DNA from 3 places in the Microbulbifer sp. S227A genome. Region 2 is predicted to be linked to each of the others. Evidence: riboswitches for the same ligand, from Rfam matches in the RefSeq annotation. Region 2 holds a riboswitch; each other region holds the start of a gene.

The links. Region 2 has a riboswitch for cobalamin ahead of ACP15R_RS05435 (energy-coupling factor ABC transporter permease). Riboswitches for the same ligand answer to the same signal wherever they lie in the genome.
Region 1: another riboswitch for cobalamin. It lies ahead of ACP15R_RS09135 (ABC transporter substrate-binding protein); the one in region 2 lies ahead of ACP15R_RS05435 (energy-coupling factor ABC transporter permease).
Region 3: another riboswitch for cobalamin. It lies ahead of ACP15R_RS21380 (hypothetical protein); the one in region 2 lies ahead of ACP15R_RS05435 (energy-coupling factor ABC transporter permease).

The regions. Positions count from the first base shown of each region.
Region 1 is NZ_JBNAFZ010000003.1:282,624-285,895, reverse strand. Features, by position in the region: gene ACP15R_RS09145 (amidase family protein) at 1-104, shown strand, start outside; gene ACP15R_RS09140 (6-bladed beta-propeller) at 101-949, shown strand; cobalamin riboswitch at 1,000-1,194, shown strand; gene ACP15R_RS09135 (ABC transporter substrate-binding protein) at 1,367-2,377, shown strand; gene ACP15R_RS09130 (FecCD family ABC transporter permease) at 2,374-3,272, shown strand, end outside.
Region 2 is NZ_JBNAFZ010000002.1:129,346-132,617, forward strand. Features, by position in the region: gene ACP15R_RS05425 (cobyrinate a,c-diamide synthase) at 1-172, shown strand, start outside; gene cobA (uroporphyrinogen-III C-methyltransferase) at 169-888, shown strand; cobalamin riboswitch at 925-1,116, shown strand; gene ACP15R_RS05435 (energy-coupling factor ABC transporter permease) at 1,164-1,841, shown strand; gene cobF (precorrin-6A synthase (deacetylating)) at 1,904-2,644, shown strand; gene ACP15R_RS05445 (cobyric acid synthase) at 2,641-3,272, opposite strand, start outside.
Region 3 is NZ_JBNAFZ010000011.1:37,993-41,264, reverse strand. Features, by position in the region: partial or broken gene metH (methionine synthase) at 1-1,274, opposite strand, end outside; gene ACP15R_RS21380 (hypothetical protein) at 1,374-1,676, opposite strand; cobalamin riboswitch at 1,796-2,008, opposite strand; gene ACP15R_RS21375 (efflux RND transporter permease subunit) at 2,096-3,272, opposite strand, start outside.

The sequences.
Region 1 (3,272 bases), on a different contig from region 2:
TGCCATTGCCGGACCATCCTGGCGCGGGGCTGATGCTGACCGCCGCCCACGGGCAGGATGCGCGCCTGCTGGCGATGACCGAGATGTTGCAGGGCGCGCTGTGAACGCCACGGGACCGGCGCAGCGCCCCGCCACCTATGTGGCATTGGGCAAGCGGCGCTACCGCGTGGCACATGTCGCGGATCCTGCCCTGGACGGCCTCAGCGACCTGGCGCTGTGCGGCGAAACCATCGTGGTGCTGCGGCGACAGGTGCCGGAGCTGGTGCTGCTGCACCCCGACGGGGGCCTGACGGGAGAAACCGCCGAACTGGCGCAATTCGCCTGTGGCCACGGGCTGCGCAGCCTTGGCGACGGGCGGCTGGCGGCGACCGACATGGACGGGCACAAGATCGCGTTGCTGGATGACACGCTGCGCGAAACCGCCCGGCTGCATTGCGACGAACGGCCGGGGCTTGGCCGCCCGTTCAACCATCCCTGCGATTGCACCGTGGGGCCGGATGGGCGGCTCTATGTCGCCGATGGCTATGGCAACAGCGCGGTACACATATTCGGCCCCGACCTCGCGCATATCCGCAGCTTTGGCCAACCCGGACGCGGACCGGGCGAATTCTCGACACCACACAGCATCCTCATCGATGGCCGGAACCGGCTCTGCGTCGCGGACCGGGAAAACAACCGGGTCCAGCGGTTCGATACCAACGGCACCTGGCTGGACGAAATCACCGGGCTGCACAAACCCATGGCGCTGGCGCTCACCCCGGACGGGCTGCTGCTGGTCAGCGACCAGACCCCGCGCCTGTCGGCATATGACGCAGCGGGGCGGCTGGTCGGGCGCTGCCGAACCTTTTCCACCTATGGTCACGGGCTGGCGGTCACCGGGAACGGCACCATCGCGATTGCCGAGATGTCACCGGACCGGGTGACGCTGCTGATCCCGGACGGGGCATAGGCCACCGCCGCGTCGCACCGCAAAAAACCCTTGCCGCAACCGGCGCGGCTGTTTATCGAACGCGGGTCGGTTTCCGAAAGGAATCAAAATGGGAATCCGCCGCCGGCCTCCGGCGAAACGGAACTGCCCCCGCAACTGTAAGCGGTGAGTGAACAGCGAGACATCCACTGTGGCGCAAGCCATGGGAAGGTCGCTGCCAGCCATGACCCGCCAGTCAGGAGACCTGCCGACGCATAACTGCAACGCGGCCCGGACGGGGTGTCCGGAGAGGTGTCGAATGAAGTCTTTCCCCCGGTGGTCCCGTCGGACCACCACAGCCAGCACGATCCATGCCGCCCCGAGGGCGGTCGATCTCGCCAGCCCTGGGCGCGACATGTCTTACCTGTTTTCGGGCGCATCACTGACCGGAGACATGACATGTTCACCAAGACCCTGACCGCCGGGAGCCTCGCGGCGGCCTGTTTCGTGCTGCCCGCACAGGCGGAAACCACCTATCCCCTGACGCTCGAGAATTGCGGCGTCCAGGTCACCTTTGACGCGGCCCCCGACAGCGTCGTGTCGGTTGGGCAGGCGGCCACCGAAATCCTCTATGCGCTCGGACTTGGCGACAAGGTTACCGGCACATCAGTCTGGTTCACCGACGTGTTGCCGGAATATAAGGAGCTGAATGCCGGGATCGAACGGCTGGCGGACAACGACCCCAGCTTTGAAAGCGTCGTGGGCAAACGCCCCGGCCTGGTCGCGGTGCAATATGAATGGCATGTCGGCCCCCAGGGCATCGTCGCCACGCGCGAACAATTCTCGGACCTGGGCATTCCCACCTACACGCTGCCCGCCGATTGCGTGGGCAAGGACAATTCCACCGGCTCGGACGGCACGCGGCTCGAACTGTTCTCGATGGACAGCGTCTATCAGGGCATCACCGAACTGGCCCAGATTTTCGATGTCGGCGACCGGGGCGAGGCGCTGGTTGCCGAGCTGCGCGCCCGCGAAGCGGCGGCGATCGAAAAGGCCCGTGGCCTCGGGCTTGATGACGCCTCGGCGGTGTTCTGGTTCTCGTCGGCGGAAATGGATATCGACCCCTATGTCGCCGGTCAGGGCGGCGCACCCGCCTATATGATGCAGGCGCTCGGGCTGGCCAATGTCATCCAGAGCAACGAGGAATGGCCCACGGTCAGTTGGGAAACCATCGCCCGCGCCGATCCCACCGTCATCGTGGCCGCCCGTATGGAGCGCCGCCGCTTTGACGCCGATGACATCGAGAAAAAGCTGGAATTTCTCGGCACCGACCCGGTCGCCAGCCAGATGGCAGCCGTCAGGGATGACCGCATCGTGACTCTCGACGCCCATGGCATGGACCCGTCGATCCGCAATATCGGCGCGCTTGAAACCCTGGCCGAGGCGCTGGCTCGGTACAACCTGCAATGACCTATGTGACCATCCCCATGACGCATGTCAAACCGGTCGCGGTCTGGAGCGTGACGGGGGTGGTCGTGCTTGTTACCGCGATCCTTGCGGGCGTGATGATCGGCGAAACGCCGCTGTCGCCGGGTATGGTTCTGGCGGTGTTTGCCAACCATCTCTGGGAGGCCGGCCACGTGGTCGATCCGATCGATGCGGGCATCATCTGGAGCTATCGCCTGCCGCGCACATTGGTGGCGGCAGCCTGTGGCGCGGGGCTGGCATTGTCGGGCGTAGTGCTGCAATCGCTGGTGCGCAACGCGCTGGCCGATCCCTACCTGCTCGGCGTGTCGGCGGGGGCCGGCACCGGGGCTGTCGCGGTCTCGATCCTCGGGCTCGGCGGCGGGCTCATCGGCATGTCGGCGGGGGCCTTTGGCGGTGCTACGCTGGCGTTCCTGCTGGTTTCGGCGCTGGCACGGGCGGCGGGTGGCGGCTCGGCCCACCTGATCCTCGCGGGCATTGCCGGTTCCCAGCTCTTCAATGCGCTGACATCGTTTTTCATCGCCAAATCCGCCAATGCCGAACAGGCGCGCGGCATCATGTTCTGGCTGCTGGGCAACCTCTCGGGCGTGCGTTGGCCCGACGTATCCCTTGCCCTGCCGGCGGCGGCCATCGGGCTGCTGGCCTGTTTCTGGTTTGCCCGCGCCATGGACGCGTTCTCTTTTGGCACCGCCTCCGCCGCGTCGCTGGGCATCGCGGTGCGCCGGGTGCAGGCCGTGCTGATCGGCGCGACCACCCTGATGACCGCCACCATGGTCAGCATCGTGGGGTCGATCGGCTTTGTCGGCCTCGTCGTTCCCCATGCCATGCGCTTTATCGTCGGCCCGCGCCATGGCCGGCTGGTCCCGGCCTCGGCGCTGGC
Region 2 (3,272 bases):
CGGTTCCGCGCTGCGCGGGCACGAGTTCCATTATTCCACCATTCTCGAGCAGCCGGACAGGCCGCTTGCGGATGTCACCGATGCCGAGGGGGCCACGGTTCCCGAGACCGGTTCGATACGGGGCAATGTCACCGGCACGTTCTTTCACCTGATCGCGGAGGCCGTGGCATGAGCGGGTTTGTTTCCTTTGTCGGGTCCGGGCCCGGAGACCCGGAATTGATGACGCTGAAGGCCGTGGACCGGATGAAACATGCCGATGCCATCCTGTTTGACGACCTGTCCTCGGGCCCGATCCTGTCGCATGCGGGGGCCGGGGCCGATCTCGTCGGGGTTGGCAAGCGCGCCGGGCGCCCCTCGCCCAAGCAGGACCATGTCAGCCGCCTGTTGGTTGACTATGCCAAGGGCGGTGCGCGGGTGGTGCGCCTGAAATCCGGGGATGGCGGCATGTTCGGACGGCTCGAAGAAGAGCTTGTCGCACTGCGCGACGCGGGGATTGCCTATGAGATCATTCCCGGCATCCCTTCGGCCTGCGCGGCGGCGGCGGCGGCGGGCATACCGCTGACCCGCCGTCTGACGGCACGGCGGGTGCAATTCGTGACCGGTCATGATGTTGCCGGCGAATTGCCCGAGGATCTGAACATGGCCGCACTCGCGGATGATCAGGCCACAACCGTGGTGTTCATGGGCAAGCGCACCTTTCCAAGGCTGGCGGAGATGCTGATCGCACACGGGCTGGCGGCAGACACCCCCGCGCTGCTGGCCGAAGCCGTGGGCACAGCCGAACAGGCGCTGCACCGCACCACCATCTCGGCCCTGGCAGAACGGTTGGGCGGGGAACGCGGCTCGGCACCGGCGCTGATCCTGTACGGGCCGCTGGCAGAGGGCTGATTGCCGGTTTTGGACTTGACGCAAGACGGTGCTGTCACCCATGAAAGGGAACACGGTGCCCGTGCCCGCAAGGCCCGGGATAATAGGGAACAGGGTGAAATGCCCGGACTGCCCCCGCAACTGTAATCGGGGAGCATGTGCGAAGCTAACCACTGGCATATCGCCGGGAAGGTTCAGCGCATGCGCCGATCCGAAAGTCAGGAAACCTGCCGTGGAGAAACCGGCCGCGCTGGCGGCCACGCAATCCGCCGGGGTTGGCGGTAAGGAGACAGAACATGCATATCGAACCCGGAATCGTACATGGCGCCAAGATGGTCCTGGCCTATAGCACCGCGGCAGCCGCCGCTGGCTATTCGCTGAAACTCATCGCGGACGAGTTGAAAACCCGCTCTTTGCCGTCCCTTGTGGCGCGCAGCGTGATTGCCACGCTGGCGGTTTTCATATTTTTCGAAGTCCTGCCGCATTTCCCCGTCGGGGTTTCCGAGGTGCACTTTATCCTGGGCACGACCTTGCTGCTGATCCTGGGGATCGCCCCCGCCGCCGTCGGCCTTGCCGCCGGGCTGGCGATACAGGGCCTGTTCTTTGCGCCCAGTGACATGCCGATGTATTTCGTCAACATCACCACGCTGCTGGTGCCGCTCTTTGCAATCGGGGCCATGGCGCGCCGGGCCGTGCCGCAGGACGTGGCCTATGTCGACCTGAAATACATGGATGTGTTCAAGCTGTCGGCGGCCTATCAGGGTGGCGTTGTTGCCTGGGTGGCGTTCTGGGCCTTTTATGGCCAGGGCGTCGGGGCCGAGAGCTTTGCGTCGGTGGCCAGCTTTGGGATCGCCTACATGATGGTCGTGCTGATCGAACCGCTGATCGACCTTGCCGTGCTCGCCGGGGCCAAGTCGATCAAGGGCTTGCGGGACTCCGCGTTGGTCACGGATCGCCTGCACAACCCCGCATAGGAACCCACGACATAAAGAGAGGGGGGCCTCGTCCGGTTGCGCGACGGGGCCTTTTGTTTGCCATGCAAGACTTGTTGCTGATCGGAATCGGCTCGGGAAACCCGGACCACCTGACCCGCCAGGGGGCCGAGGCGATCCGCTGCGCCGACCTGATCCTGATCCCGCGCAAGGGGGCCGGGAAATCGGACCTTGCCGGGCTGCGCGAAACCATCATCGCCAACGTGACGGAGCAACCGCCGCGCATCGCTTATTTCGACATCCCGCAACGCCGCGCCGATGACGGGTATCTGCGCGGGGTGGATGCATGGCATGACGCGATCGCGGCGCGATGGCAGGCGGCGATCGATACCTGCCCCGAGGCACGGGTCGTTGCCCTGTTGGTCTGGGGCGATCCGTCGCTTTATGACAGTTCGCTGCGCATTGCCGCGCGCCTTGATCCGCGCCCCCGCACCCGGGTCATTCCGGGCATCACGGCCTTGCAGGCACTGACCGCCGCCCATGCCATTCCGGCCAACGAACTTGGCGCGCCGTTCGTGGTGACGACGGGCCGGCAATTGCGCGACAATGGCTGGCCGCAAGGCACCGACACTGCGATGGTCATGCTTGACGGGGAATGTTCGTTTCACAGCCTCGATGCCACCCAATACGATATCTGGTGGGGGGCCTATGTGGGCATGGACCAGGAGCTTTTGCTCAGCGGACCGTTGGACAAGGTCGCCGGTCAGATCCAGACCACGCGCGAGCAGGCACGCGCCGAACATGGCTGGATCATGGATATCTACCTGCTGCGCCGGCGACGCTAGCGCGCCACCGCAAGCAATCCGGGCAGGTCCAGATGCGCCTCGATATGGTCGGCCAGCGCATCCAGCGTGGTCTCGACGCCCGCGTCATACCGAATGCCGGAACTGCGTGCGCCAAGGCCGGACAGGAATGCCGCGCGAAAGCCGTCATGGCGAAAGAGCCCGTGCAGATAGCTCCCCATCACCCGCCCGGTGCCATTGATCGCGCCCTCGTCAACGCCGTCGATACGCGCAAATGGCCGGGCGCAATCGGGGCCACCGGTCTGGCCGATATGGATCTCATAGCCATCAAACATCTGCCCCGTAGCCAGGTGCTCGGCCTGGACCCGCGTCAGGCGTTTTTCGGGTTCCATCACGGTAGCCACGTCCAACAGGCCCAGCCCCGGCGTTTCACCTGCCGGTCCCTCGATCCCCTGCGGATCGCGCACGATCTGTCCAAGCATCTGGTAGCCACCGCAAATGCCCAGCACATGACCACCACGCCGCACATGGGCCGCAAGATCGATGTCCCAGCCCTGTGCCCGCAGAAAGCCAAGATCGCCACGGGTCGATTTGCTGCCCGGCAGGATCACCAGATCCGCATCACCGGGGATCGGCTCGCCCGCGCGCAACATCGTCAGCGTCAGGCCGG
Region 3 (3,272 bases), on a different contig from region 2:
TCAGCCCCTCGTCCATGTTCACGTCGATGATCTGGGCCCCGTTCTCGACCTGATCCCGCGCCACATCGAGCGCGGCGGCATAGTCGCGATTGGTGATCAGCTTGCGAAACCTGGCCGACCCCGTGACGTTGGTGCGTTCGCCCACGTTCACAAAGGGGATGTCGGCGGTCAGGACAAAGGGTTCCAGCCCGGACAGGCGCAAAAGTGGATCAGGCAACGGCTTTCTCCTCTACCCGGCGCGGCGCATGGGCGGCGACATGTTCTGCCATGGCGCGGATGTGGTCCGGCGTGGTCCCGCAGCAGCCACCGACAATGTTGATCAGCCCCTCGCGGGCAAAAACCTCGATCTTGCCGGCGGTGTCCTCGGGCCCTTCGTCATAGTCGCCAAAGGCGTTGGGCAGGCCGGCATTGGGATAGGCACAGATCAGCGTATCCGCGACGCCGGACAGTTCCGCGAGATGCGGGCGCATGGCATCGGCCCCCAGGGCACAGTTCAACCCAACGGTAAAGGGGCGCGCATGGCGCACCGAATGCCAGAACGCGGTCGGCGTCTGCCCCGAAAGCGTGCGGCCCGAAGCATCGGTGATGGTGCCCGAAATCATGATCGGCAGGCGGCGGCCCACCTTGGCAAAGCTCTCGAACGCGGCAAAGATCGCGGCCTTGGCGTTCAGTGTATCAAAGATCGTCTCGATCAGGATCAAGTCCGATCCGCCCTTGATCAGCCCGTCGATCTGCGCGCCATAGGCGATGCGCAAATCGTCGAAGGTCACGGCGCGATAGCCGGGGTCGTTTACATCGGGACTGATCGAAGCGGTGCGATTCGTCGGTCCGACAGAGCCAGCCACCCAGCGGGGCTTGCCATCTTGCGCCGTCGCCCGATCCGCCGCGCGCCGGGCCACCTGCGCCCCGGCGACATTGAGATCCTCAACCGCGCCTTCCAGCCCGTAATCGGCCTGCGCGATGGTGGTCGATGAAAAGGTGTTGGTGCCCAGAATATCCGCCCCGGCGCGGGCAAAGGCGTATTGGATGTCTTCCACCGCCTGCGGCTGGGTCAGAACCAGCAGGTCGTTGTTGCCCTTTTGCGGATGGTCGCTCTGATGACCGCAGCAGCCGCAGGACCCGGGAATATGCCCTTGCGCGGTGAAATCCTCTTCGCTCATGTTCAACCGCTGAATCATCGTCCCCATCGCGCCGTCAAGGATGAGGATACGTTCGGCCGCCGCACGGGTCAGCGCCCCATAGGCCGGGGTTTGGGGAAGGGCAAAATTATACATCGTTCACCTGCTTTCTCAGGCAGGCGGGATACCATCGCCCTCACCCAAGGCCAAATTCATATTTCAGGTGAAGATTATGAGTAACGTTCACATAAGGGGCTATAACAACCGTCTGCGCTCGCGGGCGCCGCCGCGCCGCGCGGGTCGTGGCAGTTTCAGGTCGGACAGCGCCATCGGCCCCGCAAGCGAGCGCCGCACGAGATCGCAGAACACGGCAACGCTGGGGTCGGTAGCCTCGAACGGCGCGGCCTTGTCGAGCGCCTGTTGCGCCTGGCTTGCATAGCCCTGATCGCCGTTCAGAAAGGTCAGCCATTGAACAAAGCCCATCCGGCCAAGCTCTTCTGCCCGTTCCGGCGTTTCCGAATGGGCCTGAAGGCCGTGGATCGTGCGTTCAAGTATCATCGCGCCCTCCGCGCAGAACGGCGGGGTGGTGATCGCGGCGATGTGTCGGGCCGGTCGGGTCCATGACTGCCTCCGTATCCCCGAGGCACCCCGCCCGGGTAAAAGGTGACTGCGACCGCGACATGCGGCCGAGGATGGCAGGTCTCCTGACTTGCGGGTCAAGGCAGTTCCGAACCTTCCCGGCGCATCACGCGCCAGTGGCAATTTTCGAAACCGCTCTCCGCCTACAGTTGCGGGGGCAGTCGCGGAATTGGGAGGTCCTCCCGCACCGCGTTCCCTTTTCAGCCGCACCCGGACTCTCCGGAGGCGGCACCATCTCCCTATTGGTGGCACGGAAACCGGGCCCTGTCCACCGCGAACGCCGCAGCGCGGCAAAACACGGGTCGAAACCGGCTCGATCCGCGTGGCGACCCTGCGCCTCAGCCTTGTTTCCTGCGGGCAAAGATCAAGGTAATCATCACGAAGAACACCGGCACGAAAAGCACGCCCAACGCGGTAGCCGAGATCGTGCCGCTGAAGACACCGGTGCCGATGGCGGTCCGCCCGCCGGATCCCGCGCCGGTCGAAATCACCAGCGGCAGAACCCCCAGCGTGAACGCCATCGAGGTCATCAGGATCGGGCGGAACCGCTCGCGCGCGGCTTCGACCACGCCTTCGTAGAGCGGTTTGCCCGCCTCGATCTGTTCCTTGGCGAATTCGACGATCAGGATCGCGTTCTTGCCGGTCAGCCCGATCACCGTCAGCAGGGCCACCTGGAAATAGACGCCGTTGTCAAAGCCGCCCACCCAGGCCCCGACCAGCGCGCCCGTCACCCCGATGGGCATGGCAAGCATCACCGCAAAGGGGATCGACCAGCTTTCATAAAGCGCCGCGAGACAGAGGAACACCGCCGCGAGGGACAGCGCATAGAGCAGGCCGGCCTGGCTGCCGGATTCGATCTCTTCAAGCGACAGGCCGGTCCATGCAACCTCGAAACCGGGCGGCAGCTGGGCCGCCAGCGCCTCGATCTCTGCCATCGCCTCGCCGGTGGTGACGCCCGGCACCGGGTTGCCCTGCAACTGTACCGCGGATACGCCGTTGTAACGGTAAAGCCCCTGGGGGCCGTATTGCCAGTTGGCCTTGGAAAAGGTCGAGAACGGTACCAGCCCGCCGGTGGCATTGCGCACCCGCCAGCGTTCGATGTCTTCGGGCACCATGCGATACGGCGCGTCGCCCTGCACATAGACCCGCTTGATCCGGCCCGCGTCGATGAAATCGTTCACGTACTGACCGGCCCAGGCCACGGACAACATGTCGCCGACCTCGGTTGCCGACAGGCCCATCGCCCCCGCCGCGCGCCAGTCGATGTCGAGGTTGAACTGGGCCGCATCCTCCAGCCCGTTCGGCCGGACCGAAGCAATCAGCTCGCTCTGCGACGCCATGCCCATCAGCTGGTTGCGCGCCTCGATCAGCTGTTCATGCGACTGGCCGCTGCGGGCCTGGAGGTAGAAATCAAAGCCGCTGACATTGCCCAGCTCGATCACCGCCGGGGGAACGATCGGGAATACCAGCGCTTCCTGGATCTGCGAAAAAGCCCCAAAGGCGCGACCGGCGATG